2 regions of the Caproicibacterium amylolyticum genome follow, and region 2 is predicted to be linked to the other one. Evidence: predicted binding sites of a transcription regulator. Region 2 holds the regulator's gene; the other holds the start of a gene.
The links. The regulator Rex, encoded in region 2, represses fermentation and respiration genes when NADH is low (regulators of the CRP and FNR family bind a similar motif). The targets are predictions, from matches to a motif close to ATTGTTAANNNNTTAACAAT.
Positions count from the first base shown of each region.

Region 1 (14,845 bases), 1.4 Mb from region 2:
AAATTGACAGTGTCAGCGGTTCTGCTGCTATTGTTACGTTGGCTGGCGCCAAGAATGATCAGTTGACTGTAGCACCAACTGCCAACACTGGTGACACAAAGGTCACTATCAGCGGCTTGACAGTTACTGCAGGTAGTGCAACTTATGATGTTAATCCGATTACTGTTGACATTAAAAGTGTAGATGCAACTACTTTCTCTGAAGCAGAGTGGATGAGTACATATGCTGCAAGTGAAGCAAAAGTTGTCACAAGTGTTAGTGTCGGTGGGGATGCTTATCTTGCAAGCGTGACTGTTACACCGCAGACTGTCGATGCTTTTGCGACGAAGAATTATGCGCCGGTTACATATGCAACTGATCTTGCTCCTAACAAGTTTGTTGCTCCGACTGCGCAGACTTTTGCAACCGTCACAACTGACAGCAGCAAGTTTACAGGCATTGCAGCGGGTACACAATATGTTACCTATGAAGATGGCCTCAGTCAGGTTAAAACAGCTGCTTTGACTGTTGATGCTAAGTATACAGGCGTTACAGCCATTGTCAAGAATGCAAATGGTACATATAAGGTGACCAATGCAGCAGGCTCTTATGACCTGACAGCTGCCCAGTTGAATGGTGCAGATTTGGCACTGGATTCTTCTGTTACGGCTCTGGATCTCAGCACAATTGACACTAAAATTGGTAAACTACTGACAACAGGTGCAAGTACCACTATTTCTGGTGGGTCTATCGGTACTTTGACTGCAACAACTGCTACTACTGTTAAGGCTGGCGCAGCTGTTGACGCTATTGATACTACAGGCGCTACAGCGGCAGCTGGCAATGTTACTATTGGTGATGCGGCTGATATTCTTGACACAACTGTGGGTACTGTAACTACATGCACAGGTGCCACTGTTACAGCTACTTCCGGTTCTGACAAAACTGCAGTTGGCAACACAAAGATTAAATCCATTAAAGCTGATACAGTTGTTGTTTCCAACAAAAAGACTGTTATTGGTGCTATTGCAAAAACTAGCAGTAGTGCAACAGGCAGTTTGACTGTCGATGCAGTTGCAAATTATGATGGTATCTCTCTGCCGGCACTTGATGGTTATGGTGTGACTGTAAACGCTGATGCAACCGTTGCTTCCATTGCAAATGGCACAACAGCCGCAATTGCTGATACAAAGACCTTGACTGTTTCTGGCAAGGCTGCTTTTTCTGGCGCAGTGACAAGTACAACGGGCAGTGCAGGTATTCTCGCAATTGCACCTGCTAGTCTGACACTCGGTGATGCGACAGCAACAGCTGCTAGCAAGTTCACATTGAAGCTTAATGCTGTTACAGCTGGTGCAACTGCTTTCACAACTACAGCTGCTGTAACTGGTATTTCTGACAACTCTGCGGATTCCTCCAGTTCCAAATCTGGAACTTTCCAGTATATTGTAACTCCCGGCTACTATGCAACTGCTGCTTCTTCCACTACTGCTGTGATTGATTCTGCAATCTCTGCAGCAGACATTAAGAATGCAACTGCAGGTGCAACTGCAACTTCTTCAACAACTTATTCTGTTGATTTGGTAAGCGGTCAGGCTACTACTTTGGCAGTGCAGCCATTCCCAGCTAGTGTTTTGGCTACTGGCGATTATGTTAAGTGGGAAGGTACTCTGCCAAGCAACATTACCTTGTCTTCTGCCTATGGCTTAAGCACAACTGTTACTGGCACATATTCTAAGTTTGTACCGGGTAACAACACTGCTACTTTGAAAGCTACTCTGTATGATAATACAAATACTGCTGTAGCAGGTACTTCTCCTATTACCTACACACTGAATGTAAAAGATGGTACAAGTACAGCTACTACAGATTTTAACCTTTCTGCTCCTTCATATGTAGCATCGGGTAAGTCTGCTACCGTAACAATTGCTGCCAATGGTTCTACTGCTTTGAGTGGTGTGTTCTCTACCTTTGCACCATCTTCCTCCGATAACACAACTGCTGTTGTAACAGCTGCTGGTGTTTCTGGTAATAACTATACATTCTCTGTATATGGCGCAAAACAAGGTAAGGCTACTTTGACAGTTGTTGGCACAAAGCTTGATGGCACAAAGGTAACAAAGACTGTTGATGTTTATGTTTCCGATACTCCTGTCGTTGCTTATGTCGATGGTAAGGCTGTAACTGCTTCCGACACAATTGAAGTTGTTCAGTCCACAACTAAGAAGATTACTTTTGTTACAGCAGGTAACACCTTTACTAACTTTAATTATGTTGCTGGTAACGATAAGGTAATGCAGACAAGAGCTTATGCTACTAGCCTGTGGAATGGTACTTCTGGCGAATATGCTATGTACATGAATGGTAAGGTTGGCACAGACACTGGTGTTTATGTCAATGGTCAGCTGATTTGCAAGGTCAAGGTTGTTGACCGCCCGTTCAAGTGCGATACTACTACAGACATTGCTATGAACGCTGGCAAGACCTATTCTTTCAAGATTACTCCTGCGGCTGGTACAGCTATCGATAGCTTCACCTTCAACACAGCGAGAGATGCAGCGCTGTCTACTCAGGGATTTGTGAAGAATGCCGATGGCACTGTTACCTGCAAGATTAAGGCTGTTTCTTCTGGTGCTTATGGTGTCTATGTGACTATCAATGGACAGCAGTACAAGGTTTTTGCAGTTACTGTAAAGTAATCTTAAACTTTTTTCTAAACTAAATTAAAACAAATCTCAACAAAATAAGTGTAGTTGTATTTGCGTGGCGGCGGCACCGGGTTTCCCGGCGCCGCCGCTTGGTGTCCGGAGAAAAGGCCCTGCTTTTTAGAAAGCGGGGCCTTTTTGCTTTTTCGCTTGTCAAATGCGTGTAAAACAGGTAAAATAGAAACACAGCGAAAGGCAGGTGAGCATATGCTTGTTGTGCAGGGAACGCCGGCTTCAAAAGGAATTGCGTTTGGCCCGGCGTGTATTGTTGCTGCGCGTAAACCCGCGCCCATATCCAAGGAGTGTGCCACCGACCCTGCATATGAATTGGTTCGTCTGCAAAAAGCGCGTGCCTGCGCCAAACAGGAGATACAGAAAATTTACCAGCATGCCTGCGCACGTGTTGGGAAAAAAGACTCCATTATTTTTCAAATCCATATCATCATGTTGGAAGATGAGACTTTTCAAAAAGCGATTATTGACAGCATTGTGAAAGACCGAACAACTGCTGAGTATGCGGTATGGTACAACGGCAGCCGCCTGTATGAGCATTTTTCCAGCATGGATGACGAGTATATGCGTGCGCGCAGTGAGGATATGCTGGACATTTGCCACCGCCTGCTCAGCTGCCTGAATCAAGGCTGCTGCTCCATTCCCAATGTGGAGGAGTATCTGGCTCAACCGGCTGTGCTTTGCTTGAAACGCGCGCTTCCCAGTGAGGTTATGCAAAGCAAGCACAAAAACATTTTGGCGATTGTTTCACAGTACGGCAGTGCTACTTCGCACAGCGCAATGCTTGCCCGCAGCATGGGTCTGCCTGCTGTTATTGCACTGGGTGCGGCTTTTCAGGAGTTGAAGCCCGGCGCTGAATTGATCGTGGATGGCACTGCAGGGCAGGTTATTGTCGAGCCCACCCCGGAAGTACGCGAGGAATACAAAGCGCGTGCAAATGAGCAGGCCAGTCCATAATGGGAGCGTAAAGTTCCCTGCACTTGGAGGAACGTATAGATGAAAATAAGAATAACTGCCGCTTTTCTGGCGGCGGCTGTGGCGGCATGTACGCTGACTGCCTGCGGAGAGAAAACTTCCAGCAAGCCGGTGTCATCTGTGCCGCAGTCCTCGTCGGCTGCTTCCAGTAAGGCGGCCAGTTCAGCCGTTTCCAGCCAACCTGCTGACCGCATGATGGCTGTTGGGGCAGCGGTGAATGTCAGTATAGGCCCGGAGCCGGCATCGCTTGACCCGGCACGCAGTACCGGCGCGGACACGGATGCCTACGCTGCTGCAGCGTTTGAAGGCTTGTACAAAGTGGACGCCAATGGAAATGTCGTTTTGGGTCAGGCAGCAAAGGCGGAATGTTCCAGCGATAAAAAGATCTGGACGTTTACTCTGCGGGACGATGCCCAGTGGTCGGACGGAACACCGGTAACGGCGGAAAATTTTGTATACGCATGGCAGCGTGCTGTGGCCTTGGATGATGCACAGCAAAAGTACCTGTTTGCGTACTTGAAAAATGGTACTGCAATTCTGAACGGAACGCAGATAGATGCGAAAACCCTTGGTGTAACCGCTAAAAACAGCAAAACGCTGGTTGTTACCCTGACGGCAGCATGCAATATCCTGCCGCAGCTTCTGGTGCAGCCAATCTTTATGCCATTACGCGAAGATGTTGTCAGCAAAAACAAGGATTGGTCGCGCAGCCCGGATACTTTTATCTGCAATGGCCCCATGAAACTGACACAGTGGAATATTAAGTCAAATATTATGTTTGAGCGCAGCGAAACCTATTATAATAAGGATGCAGTTACGGCATCCGGGCTGAACTGCTCCCTTGCGGAGGACGATGAGGCGCGCCTTTCCGCATATGATAATAATGAATGTGAATTTACCTTTCCGCTGCCGGTAAAATATTTTGCACGTATTCGTGAGCGCGGCGATTTGAATGCAGTGAACACCAATACAACGGCCTGCCTGCAGTTCAATACTAACGTAAATGGACTTTCGGATGCACAGGTGCGCAAGGCACTCTCATTAGCGGTTGACCGCGATGCGCTTGCAGCTGCAGTGACCGGAATGCGGTTTACGGCTGCTTCCGCGTTTGTTCCAGCCGGTTACTCGGATGCCGGCGGAAAAAATGATTTCCGTACAGTCGGCGGTACGTACTATTCCACGGCTGCCGCGGACTATGTGGCAAATGTAACCAGCGCAAAACTGCTGTTAGAGCACGCAGGTTATGCAGATGGGAAAAACTTCCCGGAGCTGACCATCACGGTGCCGATTTCTACACTGGCCAGTACAATCGCAAATGCAGTTGCGGATATGTGGAAGAAAAATCTTGGAATTAACTGCAAGGTCGAGCAGCAGCCATACAGCGCATATCTTGACAGCTGCAAAAACGGGAAAGTACAGGTGGCAGTCAGTGAGTTGACTGCAGAATTTGCGGATCCTGCAGCAGTGCTGGAAAACTTTACGGTTGGCAGCAGCCAAAACATTACCGGTTGGGCAGACAAGACTTTTACCGAGCAGATGGACAAGTCCCGCCAGTGTGCTGCTGGAACCGCTGACCGGTACAAAGCGCTGCACGCGGCCGAAAAACGTCTAGTGGAAGAAGCACCGGCAGCAGCATTGTTTTATATGCCGACAATGAGTTTGCGGGATCCTAAACTAAACGGCGTTTTTACAGCGAAAAACGGCATCAGCTACTTTGCCTATGCCAATAAGTTTAACGGATAGTGCGGCGAAGAAACGCGGCCCTTTCAGTAAAAGTTCCACCAGTTCTTTCAAGGGCTGTGTGGGTTGGGGCGCACTAAGACCTTATCCTGTAAAGCCCTTCATATCGAAAAAGGAAGCATACAGCGCGCTTTCCTGCGGCGGGCGCTGCCCCCCGCACCCCTAGTCGCTTTCTGAGAAAGCGACGGAAAGTAATTATTGGAAGTTCTAAGGTTTAATTTTAGGCTGAAAAGAGGAAGCAGACAGTGGAGCCGCGCAATTTCATACCGCAGTAAGTGAAGAACCGGGATAGTACCACGAAAGAATCCGTGTGTAGGGTTCCCCCTGCTCGGCCATAGACACCGCACCGGTCTGACTCATGCCTACCCCGTGACCGTAGCCTTTGACGGAGAAGGTAAAATTCCCGTTTGCGTAAGTGACGGAGAAATTTGCGGAGCGCAGCCCAAAGGCCGTGCGTGCATCTGTACCTTTGACACTTTTTCCGCCGAGCTGCATGGAAGTTACCATACCGGACTCTGTTCGTTTCATGTCGCCAACCCATGTGGAAGCGTCACCGGAAAGCGTGCAGCCCAGCCCGGCTGCAGCCGATTGGAACTGTGCACTGCTCATTTGTACGGTGGAAAGGTAGCCGGGTGCATAAATATCTGCGGGGCTGGCAACTGGTGAAAGGCAGGGTGACGCCGTGCCCCAAACATTGGCGGCATCTTCCGTGCGCCCGCTGCTGATGGCGTAGTAAGTCGCGTCAATCAGGTCATTCCCGCTGCGCAGTACTTTGCCGTAAACACTTTCTACTGCGGGCGCGAGATTGTTGTAGAATTTTGTGTAGTCCTCTTTCCATTTTGCTTTCATCTGGTCGTTTGTCACGTAAATCAGCCATTTCCCGGTGTCACAGGAAAAGTCGGCACCCTGCAGAGTGCTGTCAGGCTTCTGCTTCTGCTGCTGGCGCAAACGGGAATAGTATGTATATGCGGCAACTGTCTGTGCTTTCAGCGCTTCCTGCGGGCTGTCGGGACTCATTTCTGTTGCAACCGTACCGCGAACAAAATCCAGCTCGTCCACTGTCAGTACTGTGCTGCTCGCTTTGTCCAGAATACGAAAGGTCTTGCCGCTTACTTTTGCTGTGGCTGCTGTGCTTGCTGTACTGGGCTTTGGGGACGAAGCAGATGAAGCAGCACTGGATGATGCAGAAGCGGTTGTATGAGAAGAATTACTGCTGGTGCTGTTGGCACTGCTGCCGCCAAGCCCCAAGCATGGGAGCAGCAGGAGCAGCACAAAAAATACCGCCAGCAGAGAAATGGTTCCTTTCACTTTACAGCACTCCTTTGATTTTATGGGTCCTTTTTGTGGCAGGACGGTTTCTATACATTTTACAGGTCGGCGCAGAAAATTATGCATCCTTTTTTGACAAAACGGCTTAGGATTGCAGAAAAAGCAGAAAAATGCAGGAAATTGTGTGCCAATATGCACACAAAGCGGCTAAACTCTTGACTTTAAGGCGGTGCTGCTGTAAACTTATAGTTTAAGAATACTTAAGTTTCGTAAGTTTGCAGCACGTTTCATACAAGGTTAAGAGGGGGATTACATTGGAACAGAAAGAAGACAGCACGATACGGGTTTCCAAGGAACTGCAGGATCTTTGCAGTGAATTCCGCGAAAACAACCAGATCCCAATGGCAAAGTTTGATTTGTACGGTGTGAAACGGGGACTGCGGAATCCCGACGGCACCGGAGTTCTGGCAGGGCTTACCCAAATCAGTAATGTGCATGGCTACCTAATTAACGACAGTGAGCGCGTACCGGACAAAGGCATTTTGACCTACCGCGGCATTGATGTTGCGGATATTGTGGAGGGCTGCCGCAAGGCAGACCGCTTTGGCTATGAAGAAGTTGTATGGCTGCTGCTGTTTGGCAAACTGCCTGTCAGCGCACAGCTGGAAAAACTGCATGCGGTGCTCAGCTTTTACCGTGAACTGCCGGAAAACTTTGCAGAAGACATGATTTTGAAGGCACCATCGCGCAATATTATGAATAAGCTGGCGCGTTCCGTGCTGGCACTCTATTCTTATGATGAAAATCCGGACGATATTTCACTGGAAAACAGTATGCGGCAGTCTTTCCAGCTGATTGCGCAGCTGCCGGCAATTATGACCTACGCCTATCAGGTGAAGCGCCGGCGCTTTGACAAACAGAGTATGTTCTTCCATCCGGTGAATCCCAGCCAGTCCATTGCAGAATCCATTTTGGACGCGATCCGCCCGGACCGCAAGTTCACACATGACGAAGCTCATCTGCTGGATCTGTGTATGATGCTGCACGCAGAGCACAGCGGCGGCAACAACTCCACTTTTGCAGTGCGTGTGCTTTCCTCCACGGGAACGGATATTTATTCTGCCATTGCAGCGGGTATCGGCTCCCTGAAAGGCCCCAAGCACGGCGGCGCCAACCACCGCGTCATGATGATGATGCGCGACCTGATGCAGCATGTGGACGACTGGGGCAGCGAGAAAAAAGTATATGATTATCTTGTTAAAATTGTAAACAAAGAGGTAGGGGATCATTCCGGCTTGATTTACGGCATGGGTCACGCGGTTTACACCCTGTCCGACCCGCGTGCGGTTATCCTAAAAAGTGAAGCGGAAAAGCTGGCACCTGCACACGACGGCATGAAGGAAAAGTTTGAATTGTTCGAGCTGGTTGAAAAGCTGGCACCGAAGGTCTTTGAAGAAGTTCACGGCGACACCAAAGTGATTAGTGCCAATGTGGACTTTTACTCCGGCTTGGTGTACGAAATGCTGAATATTCCAACGGACCTTTACACACCGCTGTTTGCGGTTTCCCGCATGGCGGGCTGGTGTGCACACCGCATTGAAGAAATTGAAACTGCCAAGCGCATTATGCGCCCGGCATACCGCTCCCTGTCGAAATCCAAGCCCTACATCCCCATTGACGAACGATAGGAGTGTCCTTTCTACATGAAATCAAAACTAGCATGGGCTGTGTTTGGCGTTACGCTGGCTGCATCGCTGGGGCTGCGTCTGGTTGCACTCACTGCGGCAGAAACCTTTGGAACCATGAGCATCCTGCTCTGTGCCGTACTGGCGGTGGGTGTGGCGGTTTGTTTCTTTGCATGCCGCACTGACCACACCATGGTGCGCCTGCCGTTCAGCGGCAGAGTGCTGAGTATTGCTTACATTGCAGCCGGTATCCTGCTGACAGGAATTACAATCGTCTATCAGGCGTGGAATAAAACCGGTCTGTTCCCGTATACTACAGGTATCTGCACCATCCTTGCGGTTGCGGCGGGACTGATGCTGTGCCTGCAGGGCTGCCTTTTTGCGGCGGATGGACAGAATTATTTTGCTGCCCATCCCATGCTGGCGCTGATTCCGGCGCTGTGGTGCTGCGCAGAGCTGGTGCTGCAGTTCCGCATCAATGTTTCGGAAGCGGTGAATCTGGAAAACATTCTGCGTACCGGTTCGCTTATTTTTCTGCTGCTGACGCTGCAGTCGCTGGCGCAGATGGCTGCGCAGGTGCGGCGGGTGTCACGCGGACGGCTGTTTGGACTTGGATTTGGTGCGGTAACGTTCTGCGTGGTGTCAGTTTTGCCGAAGATCGGTTCCGTTTCTGCTGCTGCTTACCCGCCCGGTCTGCTGTGGGTACTGCTGGTGCTTTCTGCATATGTAATGATTTCGCTTTGTACTGTCCGCCCAATGACCCGCGAAGAACTGACCGGTGAAACGGAAGATGAAGAAGAACCGGAGGTGCGTCCGGTTGTCATGAAAGATGCACCGGCGCTGTCGGTGCATCTGCAGCGGGGCAACCGTCCGGTCATCGCTTCCCGTGAAGACCGGCGCCCGCTTTCGCAGAGCGAGATGGAAAAACGGCTGGAACGTGTGCTGGTACAGTATCTTGGTCAGCGATACAATGCAAAATGCTATTTCTATTCGCATAAAAAGCTGTACTGAATTCTGCCTTTTAAAGCCTGCAGCCGCGTAATTCGTGCTTTCTTTCGTTATTTTTTGTTAAAAATGAAACAAGCACTTGTAAATTGACTGCTTAAATAATATAATAGATTTAGCCGCTTGAGGCTGTATTTGAATTCGTTTATTTTTATTTTCAAGGAGGATATTAAAATGTCAGTTAAGGTAGCAATCAATGGTTTTGGTCGTATCGGCCGTCTGGCTTTCCGTCAGATGTTCGAAGCAGAGGGTTATGAAGTCGTCGCAATCAACGATTTGACAAGCCCTGCAATGCTGGCTCACCTGCTGAAGTATGACACTGCCCAGGGTTCTTTCTGCGGCAAGATTGGTGAGAACAAGCATACAGTTGAAGCCGGCGAGGATTACATTGTTGTTGACGGTAAGAAGATTACCATCTATGCAATTAAAGATGCAAAGGATTGCCCGTGGGGCAAGCTTGGCATTGACGTTGTTCTGGAGTGCACAGGCTTCTACACCTCCAAAGAGAAGTCCATGGCTCACATCCAGGCTGGTGCAAAGAAGGTTGTTATCTCCGCTCCTGCCGGCAACGACCTGAAGACCATTGTTTACTCCGTTAACGAGAAGACTCTGGACAAGAACGATCAGGTTATTTCTGCTGCTTCCTGCACAACCAACTGCTTGGCTCCTATGGCCAACACCCTGAACAACACTTATCCGATCGTTTCCGGTATCATGACAACTGTTCATGCTTATACCGGCGACCAGATGATTCTGGACGGCCCGCAGCGTAAGGGCGACCTTCGCCGTGCACGTGCCGGCGCACAGAACATTGTTCCGAACACCACTGGTGCTGCTAAGGCAATCGGCTTGGTTATTCCGGAACTGCTGGGCAAACTGATCGGCTCCGCACAGCGCGTTCCTGTGCCGACAGGTTCCACAACAATTCTGGTTGCTGTTGTTAAGGGTAAGGACGTTACAAAGGAATCCATCAACGCTGCTATGAAGGCTGCTGCTTCCGAGTCCTTTGGCTACAACGAGGACCTGATTGTTTCCTCCGATGTTATCGGCATGAAGTACGGTTCCCTGTTTGATGCTACTCAGACAATGGTTACTAAGATTGACGACGACACCTATCAGGTACAGGTTGTTTCTTGGTACGATAACGAGAATTCCTACACCAGCCAGATGGTTCGTACAATTAAATATTTTGCTGAACTGTAATCTTGTCTGTAACAGATAAGTAAGCATAAAGCAATGGAGCACCCCTGAAAATTTTGGTTCTGCCAAATTTTCGGGGGTGTTTTTCATATTTATATATGCGGAAATTTCATTTGAACTTGAAAAATTTTTATTATTTTTTTGCTTTTTTAATACATTTTACGAAAAATGACCGCATTTTTCATCTCCCTGCGGTATACTAGTAGCTATGCGAAACTTCATTAGGGCTGAAAATGAGTGGATTTTGTAACAAAGTAAACAAAATAACAGCTCTTTATTGGGACAACTTCTGCAATATTTTCATAAAAGTATTGAAATTCCTCGTTTTTGTGGTATTATTACATTATAAAACATTACTAAATTCCCACACCTGAAGGAGCTGATACATATGCAAAAAAGCGAAACACAAAGGGACAGTCTGCCACTATACCTGTTCCATCAGGGAACGAATGTACAGGCTTATGAATATATGGGCGTACACTGTGGGCAAATCAATGGAAAAACACAGACTGTCTTTCGCGTGTGGGCGCCAAATGCAAAGACTGTTTCCGTGGTTGGCGATTTCAACGAATGGGATCCAATGCGATGTCCGATGGAAAAGGTAAGCGCAGGCGTGTGGGAAGCGTGGCTTCCTTTCCCACTGAAGGAGTACGAGCGCTATCAGTTCTGTGTGACAGCTGCTGACGGCAGCCAAGTCCAGAAAAGTGACCCATATGCCTACTTTTACGATACCCGCCCCGGTACTTCCAGTAAATATTATGATATTACCGGATTTCACTGGAGTGATACAGCTTGGCAGAAACACAAGGAACAGCAGGAGCATTATGACCATCCGGTCAATATTTATGAAATGCATCTTGGTTCTTGGCGTCGGTATCAGGACGGCAACGTATTCAGTTATGACAAGCTGGCGGAGGAACTGGTGCCGTATGTAAAGGAAATGGGTTACACGCACATTGAAATTATGCCGGTAACCGAATATCCGTTTGATGGTTCCTGGGGTTATCAGGTGACCGGCTACTTTGCTCCCACTTCGCGCTACGGAACACCAAAACAATTCATGCATTTTGTAGATGTGTGCCATGAAGCCGGCATTGGTGTCATTATGGACTGGGTGCCTGCACATTTTCCCAAAGATGCTTTTGGGCTTGCCAGGTTTGACGGGACACCCTGTTATGAATATGCAGACCCGCGCAAGGGGGAACATAAAGACTGGGGTACGCTTGTGTTTGACTACGGCAGGCCGGAGGTCATGTGTTTCCTGATTTCAAGTGCAGTCTTTTGGCTTAAAAAGTACCATATTGATGGTATTCGCGTGGACGCGGTTGCTTCTATGCTGTACTTGGATTACAGCCGGAAAGCCGGCGAGTGGGTGCCGAACAAGGACGGCGGCCGTGAAAATCTGGAGGCCATCACGTTTCTGCAGAAGCTGAATGAAGCAGTCTTTGCCCGCTTCCCAACGGCCATGATGATTGCGGAGGAATCCACCAGCTGGCCGATGGTCAGTAAGCCGACCTATATGGGCGGCTTAGGGTTCAACTACAAGTGGAACATGGGCTGGATGAACGACATGATGCATTACATGGCGCTGGACCCGCTTGGCAGAAAGTATAATCAGAATGACATCACGTTTTCATTTTTTTATGCTTTTGCGGAAAATTTTGTTTTACCGATTTCCCATGATGAAGTTGTGCACGGCAAGTGTTCCTTGATGAATAAAATGCCCGGAACCGCAGAGCAAAAGTTTGCCGGCGTACGTGCGTTTCTGGGTTATATGATGGCACATCCCGGAAAGAAGCTGCTGTTTATGGGAACGGAGCTGGGGCAGTTTATTGAGTGGAACTATGAGCAGGAGCTGGACTGGCTGCTGCTGCAGTATCCGCAGCATGCTGCACAGCATCGCTTTTTTAAGGAAATCAACCATTTCTATTTGGAAAATTCGCCATTGTGGGAAATTGATTTTAACTGGGATGGCTTTTCGTGGATCAGCAGCGATGACTGCGAACAGAGTGTGATTGTTTTCCGTCGTTTCAACAAAGAAAAGGATGAGATCATTATAGTCTGCAACTTCGTTCCGGTCGAGCGCGAACAGTACCGAATCGGTGTGCCGTATGACGGCGCTTATGAGGAAGTTTTCTCGACAGACTGGAGCCGCTTTGGCGGCAGCGGCATTGAAAATGGCAGCAATATTATCAGCGAGAAAGAGTTTCCCATGCATGGTATGGAGCAGTCCATAAACCTGCGTCTGCCGCCGCTTTCTACAATTTATCTGAAACACAAAGCAGAAAAGCTGCTCCCAAAGGGCGGCGCAAAAACCAGATTTGCCAAAAGAAGCAGCAAGAGCGCCGGTAAAACAAGTACCGGTGTCATTACAATAAAAAGTGCAAAAAATTTGCCAAAGCAGAAGAGTATATTCTAAGGAGGAACTAAACCATGTTGCCTAAACAAGAAGTTGTGGCGATGATCCTGGCAGGAGGCCAGGGAAGTCGGCTTGGGGTGCTGACAAAAAAGCTGGCAAAGCCGGCAGTCCCATACGGCGGCAAATACCGCATCATTGATTTCCCACTTTCAAACTGTGTCAATTCAGGTATTGAAACAGTTGGTGTGCTCACACAGTACCAGCCACTGGAACTGAACGAATATATTGGTTCCGGCCAGCCATGGGATTTGGACAGCATGAACGCGGGTGTGCGTGTGCTTCCGCCGTATCAGCGCAGCCGCAAGTCTGACTGGTACAAGGGAACCGCTAATGCTATTTACCAAAATATTCCATACATAGAGCGCTACAGCCCGGAGTATGTTGTCATCCTTTCCGGTGATCATATTTACAAAATGGATTACTCCAAGATGGTTGCGTACCACAAGGAGAAAAATGCGGATTGCACGATTGCGGTGATAGAAGTCCCAATGGCGGAAGCGCCGCGCTTTGGTATCCTGAACACCAACGAGGACGATTCGATTTACGAATTTGATGAGAAGCCCAAAAAGCCAAAGAGCAACAAGGCAAGCATGGGCATCTACGTCTTTACCTGGAGCAAGCTGAAAAAGTATCTGGAGGAGGATGAGGCTACGCCGAAGAGCAGCAATGACTTTGGCCATGACGTTTTGCCCGCCATGCTGGAGTCCGGCGAGCGCATGTTTGCTTATCCCTTTGAGGGCTACTGGAAGGACGTTGGCACAGTGGAAAGCCTGTGGGAATCCAATATGGATCTGCTCAACCCCAACGTGCCGCTGGATTTGTCTGAGGATACTTGGAAAATCTACTGCCGCAACCCGGTAATGCCTCCGCACTACATTTCCAAGGATGCAAAAGTGCAGAATTCACTGGTGGCAGAGGGTGCAAATGTATATGGAGAAATTGACTTTGCTGTTCTCTTCTCCGGCGTGTACATTGCGCCGGGTGCCGTGGTACGTGACTCTATTATTATGCCCGGCACACGCATTGAGGAGGGCGCGGTGGTGCAGTACGCAATCGTTGCAGAAAACTCCGTTATCGGCAAAAACGCGGTGGTCGGCCAGCGCCCGGAGGACATGGAAAACAAGGACGACTGGGGCGTTGCCGTGGTTGGCAGCGACTGTGTAATCAAGCCGGGAATGATTGTGCCGCCAAAAGCAATGGTGGACGCAGAAACAATGGCAGAGGAGGCACAGAAGCAATGAACGCAAATAATGTGCTTGGCATTATTTTTTCGAATATGCACGACGAGAAGATTCGGGAACTGACAGAAACACGTACCATGGGCAGCGTGCCGTTCGGCGGCCGCTACCGTTTGATTGACTTTGCACTTTCCAATATGGTAAACTCCGGTATCAACAAAGTCGGTGTGATTACAAAAAGCAACTATCAGTCCCTGATGGACCACCTTGGTTCCGGAAAAGCGTGGGATCTTTCACGCAAGCGTGAAGGTTTGTTCATTCTTCCGCCGTTTTCTAACGGCAATGCGGAAAATAACAGCCGCATTGAGTCCCTTGCGTCCATTATGCGTTTTCTTTCCCACTCAAATGAGGAGTATGTGTTTCTGACGGACAGCGACTATGTGTGCAATATTGACTGCAAAAAGATTTTGGCCTCTCACATTGAGAGCGGCGCGGATATTACAGTTGCATACCAATACGGACACATTCCGGAAAAGTACGCCGCACCGGTTGCCTATGAGGTTGACCCTGACGGTATGGTGCGGGATGCTCTGATTCAGCCGAATGAGGATGGTGCCTGCAACTACGGTCTGCCCATGATGATAATCGGCAGAGAACTGCTGATGAAACTGGTTTCCG
Region 1 covers NZ_CP060696.1:206,370-221,214, forward strand. The annotation lists gene H6X83_RS00890 (beta strand repeat-containing protein) at 1-2,678, shown strand, start outside; gene H6X83_RS00895 (phosphoenolpyruvate-utilizing N-terminal domain-containing protein) at 2,892-3,653, shown strand; gene H6X83_RS00900 (peptide ABC transporter substrate-binding protein) at 3,693-5,414, shown strand; gene spoIID (stage II sporulation protein D) at 5,673-6,719, opposite strand; gene H6X83_RS00910 (citrate synthase) at 6,995-8,368, shown strand; gene H6X83_RS00915 (hypothetical protein) at 8,384-9,376, shown strand; gene gap (type I glyceraldehyde-3-phosphate dehydrogenase) at 9,545-10,573, shown strand; gene glgB (1,4-alpha-glucan branching protein GlgB) at 10,959-12,989, shown strand; gene H6X83_RS00930 (glucose-1-phosphate adenylyltransferase) at 13,004-14,230, shown strand; gene glgD (glucose-1-phosphate adenylyltransferase subunit GlgD) at 14,227-14,845, shown strand, end outside.
Region 1: a site for Rex is predicted at 9,430-9,449, ahead of gap (type I glyceraldehyde-3-phosphate dehydrogenase). Genes of this name have one in related genera too.

Region 2 (14,845 bases):
TGCAGACTTCCCTGCTTTTGTATCCTTTTTCTTTCGGCTGTCGATCATGTCATATAAGCAGTTCACCGCATCCGAAAGGCCGCCCAGTGAATCAATTAGCCCTTCACGCACGGCGTCTTCACCGTCCAGCACGGTACCCACATCCATCACCAGTTCCTTTGTATTCATGGCAAGCTGCATAAAACGTTCCGGTGAAATCCGGCTGTTTGATGTCACGAACTGCGTAATGCGTTCCTGCATGCGCTGAAAATAATCCATTGTCTGCGGCACCCCAAGCATCAGGCCGTTCATACGTACTGGGTGAACGGTCATGGTTGCACTGGGTACAATAAAGCTGTGCTTTGCCGCCACAGCAAGCGGAACTCCTATGCTGTGCCCCCCGCCCAGCACAAGGCTGACCGTCGGCTTTGTCATGCTTGCCACCAGCTCTGCCAGTGCAAGTCCCGCTTCCACATCCCCGCCGACAGTGTTGAGCAAAATCAAAAGTCCTTCGGTTTTGCTGTCCTCTTCGATATCGACCAACTGCGGAATTACATGTTCATACTTGGTGGTTTTACTGGAACTTGGCAAAATAGTGTGTCCTTCTATCTGACCAATAATCGTCAGGCAGTGGATGGTATGGTGCCCGCTGCCGGTTACGATTGCGCCCGCATCAGCATAATTGTCCCGCGTTTCTTCCTCTTCTTCAGCATCTTCATCCTGTGCCAGCATGGATGTATAATTTTTATACGTTTTCACGTTCTCACCCCCGTGGCATTAGTCTGCCGCAGAGGTAAAAAAATATGTATAATTTCACAGCGCCGCAGGAAGTGTATATCAGTATACCATAAAAAAAGAAAAATTGCACTGCCAGCCACAGATTTCTGAGCGTCCGTTCGCTTTTTAAAAAGGGTAGATACATGCACGCTTCCTGCAGAATTTTTTACAAAGCACGATTTTGTGCAAGAATTCAGCATTTCATACATGAAAAGTGCTTTTCTATTGCGCACCGCTTGCAGATTCCATTTGTGAACGGATTGACAAATCAACATTTTTTGTAGATAATAGATGAAAGCATATTGTAAAAAGCACAGATGCCTTTTCTGTGGCTGTTATTAACAGAACGGCAATGTGTTCTGCATAAACAAAGGGGGACTTCGTAAAATGGGACTGACCATTGCACAGAAAATCATTCAGGAGCATCTGGTTTCCGGCAAAATGACCGTTGGCAGCGACATCGGCCTGAAAATTGACCAAACACTAACACAGGACGCCACCGGCACAATGGCTTATCTGGAATTTGAAGCCATGGGTGTTAAACGTGTAAAAACCGAAAAAAGTGTTGCCTATATTGACCACAACACGCTGCAGACCGGTTTTGAAAATGCGGATGACCACCGGTTTATCCAGACTGTTGCCAAAAAGCACGGCATCTGGTTCTCCCGCCCCGGCAACGGTATCTGCCATCAGGTTCATCTCGAGCGCTTCGGCATTCCTGGCAAAACACTGATTGGCTCCGACAGCCACACCCCCACCGGCGGCGGCATCGGTATGCTGGCAATGGGTGCAGGCGGTTTGGACGTTGCTGTTGCCATGGGTGGCGGTGCTTACCATATTAATATGCCGAAAATGCTGCGTGTTAATCTGACTGGAAAGCTCCCTGCATGGGTCAGTGCAAAAGACGTGATTCTGAAAGTCCTGCAGGTGCTGACTGTTAAGGGCGGCGTTAGCAAAATTGTAGAGTACGCAGGCGAAGGTGTTGCTTCCCTGACTGTGCCGGAACGTGCCACCATTACCAATATGGGCGCAGAACTTGGTGCCACCACCAGCATCTTCCCCAGTGACGAAGTAACCCGCCAGTTCCTTGCCGCACAGGGCCGTGAAGAAGTCTGGAAGCCCCTTGTCTCTGACCCGGACGCGGTTTATGACGAAGAAATTACCGTTGACCTTTCCGCACTGGAACCAATGGCAGCCTGCCCGCACAGCCCGGACAATGTGAAAACCATCCGCGAACTGGCTGGTATGAAAATCGATCAGGTCTGCATTGGTTCCTGCACAAACTCCTCCTATCTCGACATGATGCGTGTTGCTTCTATCCTGAAAGGCAAAACGGTTTCTGACACCGTCAGCCTTGCCATTGCCCCTGGCAGTAAGCAGGTTTATAACATGCTCGCCAAAAACGGCGCGCTGGGCGATATTATCAGCGCCGGTGCGCGTGTGCTGGAGTGTGCCTGCGGCCCCTGCATCGGCATGGGACAGTCCCCGAACAGCGCCGGTATCTCTCTGCGTACCTTTAACCGCAACTTTGAGGGACGCTCCGGCACTGCTGACGGCCAGATTTATCTGGTCAGCCCGGAAACCGCTGCTGCCAGTGCACTTGCAGGTGTGCTGACTGACCCCCGCACCCTTGGCGAGGAAAACGCAATCGCCATGCCAAATTCATTCCTGATCAATGACAACATGGTCATTGCACCAGCTTCTCCGGAAGAAGCAGAAAACGTGGAAATCCTGCGCGGTCCAAACATCAAGCCGTTCCCTGTTACCACTGCGCTGGCAGATTCCGTTGCCGCAAAAGCACTGCTGAAAGTCGGCGACAACATCACAACCGACCACATCATGCCTGCAGGCGCGAAGATTCTGCCTTATCGCAGCAACATCCCTTACCTCTCCAATTTTTGTTTTACGGTGTGTGACAAGGAATTCCCCGCCCGCGCAAAAGAATACGGCAAGGGCATTATTGTCGGTGGCCAGAACTACGGACAAGGTTCCTCCCGTGAGCACGCTGCACTGGTTCCGCTTTACCTCGGCATCAAAGCGGTTTTGGTGAAAAGTTTTGCGCGTATCCACTGTGCGAATCTGGTAAATGCCGGTATTGTGCCGCTGGTTTTTGAAAATGAGGCGGATTATGACCGTATTGACCAGATGGACGACCTTTCCATGCCAAACATCCGTGCAGAACTGGAAGCCGGTCAGCCGATTACCGTTAAAGACGAAACAAAAGGCTTTACCATTCACACAAACGCACAGCTTACCGACCGTCAGCGTGACATGATTCTGGCAGGCGGTCTCTTGAACTACACCAAACAGCAGAACGGATGAATACAGCCGACTGCAGAATAACATCGTCACACCGCAATTACGGTCTGTCTGCAAGCACCATCAAATGGTTTGCCATTGCCTGTATGTTTGCCGATCATGTGGCATGGGCTTTTTTGCCTACTTTTTCCGCGCTGGGATTTACGCTCCACGCATTCGGCAGAATAACCGCACCCTGTATGTGCTATTTCATTGTAGAAGGTTACAGCCACACACACAGCGTTCGAAAATATTTGCTGCGGCTCGGCGTTTTTGCTCTGATTTCCTGGCCTTGCTTTTCGTTTTACGAAACGGGTACGCTGACCTTTAGAATGGGAATGATTTGGTCACTGTTCTTTGCATTGCTGGCTGTCTGTGCCTTTGACAAAATTTCCAATCCGGTTTTGAAATTGCTTGGGGTGTTGATCTGTGCAGTTGCGACGCAAATCGGTGACTGGCCAATTTTCTGTGTGGTATTTACACTGATTTTTTGGATTTTCCGCGGTAGCTTCCGTGCACAGGCACTCGTTTTTGCGGGTGCAGCAGTTATTATGGCAGTTGGTTTCTCTTACCGCAGTTTACACGCCGTTCCGTTTACTCTGATGCAGCTGTGTGTCCTGCTGGCTCTGATTCCCTTAGTACTTTATAATGGCAGACGCGGCGGCGAAAGCTGCCCTCAGCTAAATAAATGGGCATTCTATGTGTTTTACCCCGCCCATCTGCTTTTACTTGGACTGATTAAATATATTGTCCTTTAATTTTTCGGCAGTCTTTACACTTCGGAGGTAATCCTTTATGGATAAAATTCAAATGAAAACGCCGCTGGTCGAAATGGACGGCGACGAAATGACCCGCATTATCTGGAAAATGATTAAAGACATTTTACTTACGCCCTACATTGATTTAAAGACGGAGTACTATGACCTCGGGCTGAAGCATCGCGACGAAACCGGCGATCAGGTAACCGTGGATGCCGCAGAGGCAACTAAAAAATATGGTGTGGGCGTAAAATGCGCCACCATCACCCCAAACGCTGCACGTGTTAAGGAATATGATCTGCACCAGATGTGGAAAAGCCCAAATGGCACGATTCGTGCAATTCTGGACGGTACCGTATTTCGTGCTCCGATTCTGGTAAAAGGTGTGACACCGTTCATTCCAACCTGGAAAAAGCCAATTACGATTGCCCGCCACGCTTACGGCGACCTTTACAAAAACGTTGAAATGACCGTACCCGCTGGTGCAAAAGCAGAATTGGTTGTAACCGACAAGGACGGCAAAGAAACCCGCGAAACCATTCATAAATTTGATGGTGCAGGCATTATTCAGGGACAGCACAATCTAGACACTTCCATTTCCTCTTTTGCGCACGCCTGCTTCAGTTATGCACTGACCACCAAGCAGGACATTTGGTTCTCTTCAAAAGACACGATTTCTAAAAAATATGACCACCGCTTCAAGGATATTTTCCAGGAAATCTTTGATGCAGAGTATAAAGACAAATTTGAGAAAGCCGGCATCACCTATTTCTATACCCTGATTGATGATGCAGTTGCACGTGTTATCCGCAGTGAAGGCGGTTACATCTGGGCCTGCAAAAATTACGACGGCGATGTGATGAGCGATATGGTGGCAACTGCTTTCGGCAGCCTTGCCATGATGACCAGCGTACTGGTTTCCCCGACCGGTGTTTATGAATATGAGGCAGCACACGGTACTGTGCAGCGTCACTACTATAAATATCTGAAAGGTGAAACCACCAGTACAAACAGCGTTGCTACCCTTTTTGCCTGGACAGGTGCACTGAAAAAACGTGGCAAGCTGGATAATCTGCCCCGTCTTTCCGACTTTGGCTGTAAACTTGAAAAGGCCGCCATTCAGACTATTGAAGAAGGCGTCATGACCGGCGATATGTATCAGCTCTCCACACTGAAAAACAAGCGTAAGGTTGATACCGAAACATTCCTGAAAGAAGTGGCGGTTCGTCTGAACGCACTACTGTGATTTCAGGTCCATTAAATTTAAATTGAGTACGCGCGCAATATGCGCCGCCTCCGGAGCAGCAGTCGGCTGCTTCGCAGAAGGAAGGTACGTTTATGCCTAAACGTGAAAATATTTCTATGTCCGTAATCCGCCGACTTCCGCGATACTACCGCTTCTTAAATCAGCTGAAACGAGATGGTGTAACCCGCATTTCCTCTACTGAACTTTCCGCAAAGCTGGGCTTAACCGCTTCGCAGATTCGGCAGGATTTGAACTGTTTTGGTGGTTTCGGTCAGCAGGGCTACGGCTACATTGTGGAGCAGCTTGCTGCAGAAATTGGGCGAATTCTGGGGGTTGCGCACAACTACCGCACGGTGCTTTTTGGTGCCGGAAACCTTGGGCGTGCCATTGCAGCCCACATGGACTTTGAGGAGCTGGGCTTTGAGCTGATTGGTATCTTTGACAATGCTCCCCAAAAAGTTGGGACTGTAATACGTGGAATGGAAGTACTGAACACTGCCTCATTTGAGGATTTCTGCAAAGACAACAAGCCTGAAATGGCTGCTTTGTGCATTCCCCGCACTGCGGTGGAAGCTACGGTTGACCGGCTGTACCCCCTCGGCATACACAGCTACTGGAATTTCAGTCACTATGATATCACTATGAAATATCCGGATGCTGTTGTTGAAAATGTGCATCTGAATGACAGCCTGCTGACGCTATGTTACCGTATCAGCAACAATCCGGAAGCCTCTCACGAACCAACAAAAAAATAAAATCTACAAAAAGAAGCTGCTGCAGAAAATTTTCTGCAGCAGCTTCTTTTTACTTATCAATATCTACAAGTGATTCTTCGCCACTTGCTATTTTCATTATTCCCTATTCGCTTTATATTCTTTTGCAGCAGCAATCAAGCCCTTAAACAGCGGGTGCGGACGATTCGGACGGGACTTAAACTCTGGATGAAACTGACTGCCGATGAAGAATGAATTGGAATCTACTTCCATCATCTCAACAATATGGTCGTCTGGGCTTTTGCCTGCAAAGGTCACACCTGCCTCTTCCATGCGGGTGCGATAGTCATTGTTGACCTCAAAACGGTGACGATGGCGTTCATAAATCAGCGGCTCATTGTTATAAAGACGTGCTGCCAATGTACCGGGCGTTAACTTGCAGGGATATTTGCCCAGACGCATAGTACCCCCAAGCTGTTCAACGTCTTTCTGCTCCGGCATCAGGTCAATGACATGATTCTTGCTCTGCGGGTCAAATTCAGCAGAATTTGCATCCTTTATGCCCATAACGTTGCGTGCATATTCAACGATGCAAAGCTGCATGCCAAGGCAGATACCCAACAGCGGCACCTTGTTCACGCGTGCCCAGTGAATGGCAACCACCATGCCCTCAATACCGCGCTCGCCAAAACCGCCCGGTACCAACACACCGTCAGCATCTTTCAAAATTTGAGCCACATTTTCATCTGTAATTTTTTCAGAATCGATCCACTGTACGTTGACCTTGACATTGTTGCCAATGCCGCCGTGTGTCAGTGCTTCCGCAACGCTGAGATATGCATCATGCAGTTCTACATACTTGCCAACCAAAGCGATATTGACGCTGTCTGTCAGCGAAAGCGCTGTGTGCACCATGCTGATCCAGTCAGACAAGTCCGGTCCGCGGGTATCCAGCGCCAGTCGACGGCAGACAATCTCGTCCAGTTTTTCATCACGCAGGGCCAAGGGGACTTCATAAAGCAGCGGCAAATCCAAATTTTCAATCACGCAGTCCTGACGAACGTTGCAGAACAGTGCAATCTTTTTCTTAATGTCATCGCCAATCGGCTGCTCAGAGCGCAAAACAATCACATCCGGCTGAATCCCGATGGAGAGCAGTTCTTTCACGCTGTGCTGCGTCGGCTTGGACTTGTGCTCGTGGGAACAGTTCAAGTACGGAACCAGCGTTACATGGATGAACATGCAGTTCTCGCGGCCCTCTTCTGTTGCAAACTGACGAATGGCCTCTAAAAACGGCTGGCTTTCAATATCGCCGACGGTGCCGCCGACTTCAATGATTGCAACATCGACATTGTCACGCGCGGCGGAGATCCGTTCTTTGATTTCGTTTGTAATGTGCGGAATCACCTGCACAGTGCCACCGCCGTAGTCACCATTGCGTTCTTTTTGAATGACATTGTAATAAATGCGTCCGGAGGTAACGTTGCTGTTCTGCGAAAGGCTTTCGTCGATGAAGCGCTCGTAATGACCCAAATCCAAATCGGTTTCGGCACCGTCGTCTGTTACAAAGACTTCACCGTGCTGAAAAGGATTCATTGTACCCGGGTCCACATTCAGGTAAGGGTCAAATTTCTGCATTGTGACACGCAAACCACGTGCTTTCAGCAAACGGCCAAGGGACGCCGCCGTAATTCCTTTTCCGAGTCCTGAAACGACACCGCCTGTAACAAAAATATATTTTGCTGCCATAACATCCTCCATACGCTTAAAAATTCTCTCTTTTTTGCCTCATCCCGACAAAAAACAATTACTATGATTATATCGCGAAGAACCTGTGCTTGTCAAGAAAAAGCCGCTGAACAGAAAAATGACCCGCGCCAAAGTCTGCATCCGCCGCGAGTCATTTTCTGTATGGTTTTTATAAGACTGCATCCAGCATTTTTCGATAATCAATTATGGGCAGTGCTCCCACCTTGCTGTCAACCGGATTCCCGTCACGGAAAACATAAACCGTTGGAATGCTCATGACATTGAACTGTGCCGCAAGATCTTGATTTTCATCAACATCTACTTTCATTACAGCTGCTTTGCCGCTGTACTCCTCTGCAAGCTGTTCAATGACCGGCCCAAGCATTTTGCAGGGGCTACACCATGTAGCCCAGAAATCGCAGAGTACGACTCTGTTCTCTTTCAGGACTTCCGAAAATTTCGCCGCGTCCGCATGAATCACTTCTGCCATTTTGTATCCTTCCTTTCCGTTTCAGTATTCGCTCTTTTTCTCTAAAGGATACCACTATCCCTGATATTTTTCAATAGTTGCTTTTGTGATTTTTACAGCAGTTTCCGGTTTGTTGCTGTCATTTACTTTTACCGCCGCGATTTTATCGACAACATCCATACCGTCATAAACCTGCCCAAAAACAGAATGACCGCGCGGCGGGTCAAATGCGTTGTACGCACCGTCCAGATTCGGGTTTCCGCCCTGCTTCTCATACAAAGCCTTATAAGCATCCGTCAGCTTGTTCGGGTCAAGAATGTTGTACTGCTGCTGCGCAATCTGCGGCCACTGGCTCTTATCATAGGTTTTTAGCTGCTCATACATAGTATTGACCTGGCTCCAGGTGCTGCTGCTCACCTTCGGCGCCTGATTGATAAAGAACTGGCTGCCGTTGGTGTTGTAGCCGCTGTTCGCCATAGCCAGGGAACCGCGCAGATTGACAAGGTTTGCGTTAAACTCATCCTCAAAGCTTTTATCCCAAATGCTTTTACCGCCGGTACCGGTACCAGTTGGATCACCGCCCTGAATCATAAAGTCCTTGATGACTCTGTGGAAAGTCAGGCCGTTGTAATAGCCCTTCTGAATCAGTCCTTTAAAATTTTCCACGGTTTTCGGTGCAGCCTCTGGGAACAGACGAATCTTAATAGTGCCCATCGTAGTTTCCAACACTGCTACTTCTTCGCCGGCAGCCGGTTTTCCCAACTGATATCCCAATTTTTTGCCGTCATCTGCCCGCAGCCCTGTGGAGCTTGCGGAGGAAGCGGCCTGTGATGTGCTCTTTGCCTGACTGGACACAGCTTTTGCCTGTGAAGAAGAACTGGAGGCTGTACCGCCGCATCCTGTTACGGTCAATGCTGCTGCCAAAGCTACTGCACCGGCCGCCAAACGTTTCTTTAACTGCATTTTCATTACTCATCCTTTGTAAAATATTCCGCAGAAAAACCTGCAGATTTCTTTCTCCGTCTTCTAAGACAGAAAATATACATTTTTTATTGTACAGAATCCTTTCTGTAAATGCAAGCCCTGTCCATCGTCATTCACGGGGCATTCGCTGCATATAAGTAAAAAGTATCGGCAAAAAGGAGGTAGTCAAATGTTTGGATACGAACCCGAGGGCTGGCGGATAGATAAAACAGAAAACCGTGCGGCACTGCGCAGCCCCGCAGCGCTGGCACAAGCCGCACGGGCCGGTCAGATTTTGGAAGGCCGCGCAGTTCTGTGTGACAGCGGCCACAACCTGATTGTAGACCTTGGCTGCATGCAGGGCGTAATCCCCCGGGAGGAGGGCGCTATGGGAATCCGTGAAGGTACTGTGCGCGATATTGCGCTTCTTTCACGCGTGAACCGGCCAGTCTGCTTTTACATAACCGGCTTTTCGGAGGAAAGCGGCCGCACTACTGCCCTGCTCTCCCGCCGTGCCGCGCAAGAATCCTGCTGGCGAGACTGCTTGAGCAAGCTGCTGCCCGGAGATGTGCTGGATGCCCGTGTAACGCATTTGGAACCGTTTGGCGCATTTATGGACATTGGCTGTGGGATTGTTGCACTGATGCCGATTGATGCCATCAGTGTTTCCCGCATTGACCACCCGCGGGAACGTTTTACAACCGGCATGGACATCCGCACTGTTGTTCGCAGCATAGAGGGCCGCAGAATTACACTGAGCCAGCGGGAGCTGTTAGGCACATGGGAGGAAAACGCCGCACATTTCCACAGCGGAGAAACCGTTGGCGGCATTGTGCGCAGCATTGAGCCATACGGAATTTTTGTGGAACTCACACCTAACCTTGCAGGACTTGCCGAGTGCCGGGAAAGTGTAACCACAGGGCAGCAGGCCAGTGTGTATATTAAGAGCGTTCTGCCCGCACGCATGAAAGTAAAACTGGTAATTATTGATACGTTTGATCTGAAATGCAAACCGGAACCGCCGCATTACTACTTTACGGGAGAACACATGGATCACTTTCTGTACTCGCCGCCGGAAAGCAGCAAAGTCATTGAGACTGTTTTTACGGAACAGAAACCTTAAAGTGCCTGCACAGGCGCTAATGCACTGTTCACAAGCTGTGCACGGCGTGCCTGCCGCTGCTGCGGTGTCAAGGGTTTCCCTGCTCGGAGTGTCATAGTCGCCGGCTGCACCGCAAAAAGCAGGCTGTCCAGTTGTTCCGGCCGCAAACCATGCACTGATTCAAAACATAGTCCCATTCGCACATTGGCATACAGCCGCAGAAACTCGCTAAATTCCAGCATACGGGCACTGAGCATCACGGCAAGCGCCCGCGACACTGCGTCTTGTGCTTCGATTGTACCAAGCAGTTCTGTACGAGCGCGACGTTCCCGTTCAATCAGCTGACTGCCGATGGAGCGTAAGTTTTCAACAGCATTTTTTTCGCTGATGCCAAGCGTAATGCGGTTGGTCAGTTCATAAACAGCGCCCGCCGGTTCCACTGCACCGTCAAAAACGCCGCGCAGTGAAAAGCCAAGCTGCGCCACATCGCTGGAAAGTCGTTCTACTGCCCCGCCCTGCTGCAAAGCAGGCAGATGCAGCAGAAGAGAAGGCACCATGCCGGTGCCTAAATCTGTCAGGCTCTGTGTCAGGTAGCCAATATCCCCATGAAACGCAAAGCGAAGTTCTCGGTCCAGCAGGGTGTCAAGCGTGTCCGCAGAGGACAACACTTTACCCGGCTGGCACCCCGGCAGGACAAGCTGCAAGCGCACGTGGTCAGCACCATTTACCATAACACTAACGCTCTCATCAGCTGTATAAAAAAGCGTTTTGCCTGCCGGTTGGGCAATAAACTCCGGCGTACACAGCTGGCGCTCCACAAACGAAACCCGTGCTGTCTCCTCACAGTCCTCCAAATCTGCACAAAGGAACTCTAAATTCATTTTACGCAGTACCTTCTCTACGCGCATGCGGCTGCGCTCCATATCCGAGCGGGACATCCGCGCTGGGAACGGCAAGTCGGTCATATTGCGAATCAGGCAGACACGAGAGCCAAGCACAACATCGCTGTCCTGCCCGGCATTTTCGTACCACTTACGGTTCATTGGAAGTACCTCCTCCCAAACGGCGCAGGCTTTCCTGCAGCTGGAGGGTTCTGCGCTCCTTTTTCTCCTGCTCAACAGCCTGCCGCAGCACTTCCTGCATTAAGACCATCTGACTTTGCGGCTGTGGCTGCGGTAAATTTTCACCGGGTGTTTTGCCGCAGTGAATGTCACTGCCGTACAAACGCTGCACAATCGGCAGCAGCCGGTCTGCAAAAATTTCATAGCAGTGCGCACAGCCGACCTTGTCGGTACGTGCAATCTCTTCAAAGGTAGCACCGCACCACGGGCAGCGCTCCTCCTCCGGTTCAGACTGTTCCTCTCCTAAAAAGTCACTGAGGATGCTGCCAAAACCGCGGTCCAATCCAGTCAGCAGTGTTGTATAGCCCAACCGATGTGCACAGGCCGCACACAGGGCATATTCAGTAAGCTGTCCATTTACGATTGTTTTTACTTTTATAGTTGCGGGATTTTCCCCGCAGGACTGACATATCAAGGTTATCCGTCCTTTCTGCAGGTATTCTAATGGATTATACACCGGGATTATGAAATAGATATGAAACAGCTGTTTTTCTTTAAAAAGTTTCTCACACATTTATGTCCTCCGCAATATACTGGACTGTAACAACAAACAAGGAGGCAATGCAATATGTGTAACAATGGTTGTGGGTGCGGCGGTAGCAGCTGCTGGATTATCCTGATCATCATCCTCATTCTGTGCGGCGGCTTCAGTGGCTGCGGCAATGGTGACGGATGTGGCTGCAACAATAACGGCTGTGGCTGCTAAGGTTTCACTCTGCTGAATAGTGTCTTATAATATAGAAGGGCCGCGGGAATACCCGCAGCCCTTCTATTCTTTGTTTGCGTTACTTTTTTAATGCTTCCCGCAGCGCCTGTGCCAGCTGATCCGGGCAGGAGGTCGGCTTTGAACCGCAGCGGATACCGCTGCATCTGCTGATGACCTCTTCCGCTTTCATTCCCTTTACCAGAGCACGAATGCCTTTCAGGTTTCCGTCACAGCCGCCGATTACCTGTACATCCTGAATAATATCGCCGTCCAGCTGGATGCGAATTTCACGGGAACAAGTTCCTTTTGTTTTGTAACGATATTCCATAGACTGCTTCCTCCAATTTACAAATAGAATCAGGCGCTTTCCGCCATCCGCTTCATCATGTTCAGCTGAACATCATCAGTAGAATAGCTGCCCAGCGGATTCATCTGCTGAGAATACATACCATGGAAATCCGAGCCGCCGGTCATGATCAGCCCGTACTGCTTTGCCAGCGCGGTAAAACATTTTTCATCATCCGGCACTCCCCTTGGGTGTGCAACCTCAATGCCATCAAGTGTATGAGACGCGGCAAGCTCCAGCAGCAAATCATAACTGTCATATTCCGCGGGATGCGCCAGCACCGCAAGCCCGCCAGCCTCATGAATCTGCTGAATAACATCGCGCGTTTCCGGGTACTTCACCGGTACATAGGCAATTCCTTCTCCAGGGGCAAACAACCGGTCATACAGCTCCCCGAAAATGGAATCTGCATAACCGGCATCCATCAATGCATGCATGATGTGCTGTTTAAAAATATTTGTACTTCCCTGTGCTCTGTGGGTAATCATTTCCACTGGAATTTGGTACAGACGCAGCACCTTCTGCAGCATGATTAAAGTCGCACGCTTTCTGGTTTCTGCAATCTGGTGGCAAAGCCCCAGCAGTCTGTCCGGATGTGGGCAGCAGTAGCAAAGGATATGTGCTTTCCGTCCCGTTTTGCCGTCTGTTGTTGAAAATTCCGCACCCGGAATGACCTCAATGCCCTTTCTCTTTCCATAAATCACAGCTCTGCCCGCACCGGCAAAGGTATCGTGATCTGTTACCGCAATCGCGCTCAGTCCGCGCTTTTTTGCAAGCATCACCAATTCCTCAATACTCACCGTGCCATCTGACATTTTTGTGTGGCAATGCAAATCCGCAGCCAAAAAAAGACCTCCTCTTATGTGATACCTAATCTTTCTTCATTATTATAAAACAAAATGAAAGGGGAATCAACTAAGGAGGCACCCTATGCTGTCATTTTTCGTCGTTTTTACGATTACTGCAGCAGCTTTTCAGGCGTAAAATGTGCAGAAGTAATTTTCCAAATGATGAAATCCACCGCCGCCATAAATACACTGATTACAAAATAATGCCACGCACTCAAACGGAACATGCCGGAAAACTGTCCGACATATAAAAGGATCAGCGGCAACAACACATAACCGCAAATCTGTACCGACTCCATAAAGCTGTGGCTTCTGCCCGAAACCAGCACCATAAACAGCACGCCAAACACAATCAGCGCGGGCGCCAGTAGGAATACCATGGTGATCCAGCTTGGATCTGCCCAAAATGCCGTAACGCCCAGCAGAATATCGCCAACGGACATTACAATCGCATACAAGACAAACGAAATCAGTGATACTAATGCAGAAAGCCCCACACAGCCCAACACCTTGGAATTGAAAATCTCTTTTGTGGTAAATGGCGTTAAAAAGAGCGTTTCAATCGTGCCGCGCTCCTTTTCACCGACAAAGCTGCTGGCCGCCGTTACGCAGGCGGTCATCAGCGGTACAATCAAATACAGCATAGGGCCAAGACAGTCGGAGTAAATAAAGAAAAGAGTTTGTCGGTCGTTCATGTAGTTCTGCTTTTCTGAAAGCAGAACACGCATTTTTTCCATACCCTCCACGCTGGAAGAGGGCAAGATATTCGCAAGTACCATAAAGAGGATTGGCAACAATACTACAAAACTCAGCGGAACGATGACTAGCATTGTACGTACAATTAGGTTCTGCCACATTTCCTTAAAATCTTTTTTTATCAGTGCCGTCTGGCGGACGTTTATCAGCCTGCTTAAAAATTTTGGCGGTCTCACAGCAATCCCTCCTTGCCCAGCAGTGCCATGTAAGCGTCCGTAAGTGTCGGACTGCACAGCCGTGCTTCATATATATCGTGACCGGCCGCCACAGCTTTTCGCAAAAGTTCCGGCATTTCATCTGCACTGTCAATTTCATGTTCCCAAAAACCATCTGCACGCTGTTGAAATCCTTTCAGGCTGTCCTTTTCCGGCAGACGAAAACCTGCTCGGACACGGCAGCCAGCCTTGCGGCACAGCACTTCTAAGGAACCATCCGCAACCACGCTGCCTTCACTGAGAATACCAAACTTTGTGCAAAGCTGCTGCGCATAGGGAAATTGATGCGTACACAGGAAAATTGTTATTCCTTCATTTTTTACCAGCCCGGAAAGCAGGCCAAGCACCGCTTCAGCACCCTCAGTATCCAAGCCAACAGTCGGCTCGTCCAGTAAAAGTACCTGCGGATGTGTCATAAGTGCCCGTGCCAGAGAAAGCCGCTGCAGCATACCAGTAGGAAATTGGCTTACCGGCAGATCACGTGCCTGCCAGATTCCTAAGTCCTTCATTAACTCTGCTGTGCGAGTCTGCGCATCTGCAGCCTTCATTCCGGATGCCTCGCCGAAAAACACAAGGTTCTCCTGCCCAGTCATACAGGCATACATTTTGGCAGATGGCGTCATAACGCCGCAGACTTTGTGCAGTCGAGCAGACTTTTTCAGTGGGTCCATACCGAGTATCTCACAGTGGCCGCTGGTTGGCGTAATTAGACCAGCCATCAGTTTTACCACTGTGGTCTTTCCTGAGCCGCTGCCGCCAAGTAAGCCGTAAGCCGTACCTTCAGCAATGTTTAAATCCA
Region 2 covers NZ_CP060696.1:1,603,201-1,618,045, forward strand. The annotation lists gene H6X83_RS07640 (ClpP family protease) at 1-711, opposite strand, end outside; gene H6X83_RS07645 (aconitate hydratase) at 1,144-3,078, shown strand; gene H6X83_RS07650 (TraX family protein) at 3,075-3,812, shown strand; gene H6X83_RS07655 (NADP-dependent isocitrate dehydrogenase) at 3,850-5,058, shown strand; gene H6X83_RS07660 (redox-sensing transcriptional repressor Rex) at 5,151-5,813, shown strand; gene pyrG (CTP synthase) at 5,910-7,520, opposite strand; gene trxA (thioredoxin) at 7,690-8,010, opposite strand; gene H6X83_RS07675 (peptidylprolyl isomerase) at 8,065-8,952, opposite strand; gene H6X83_RS07680 (S1 RNA-binding domain-containing protein) at 9,143-10,075, shown strand; gene H6X83_RS07685 (ATP--guanido phosphotransferase) at 10,072-11,097, opposite strand; gene H6X83_RS07690 (hypothetical protein) at 11,087-11,689, opposite strand; gene H6X83_RS07695 (hypothetical protein) at 11,744-11,881, shown strand; gene H6X83_RS07700 (TIGR03905 family TSCPD domain-containing protein) at 11,961-12,209, opposite strand; gene H6X83_RS07705 (PHP domain-containing protein) at 12,239-13,072, opposite strand; gene H6X83_RS07710 (ABC transporter permease subunit) at 13,186-14,007, opposite strand; gene H6X83_RS07715 (ABC transporter ATP-binding protein) at 14,004-14,845, opposite strand, start outside.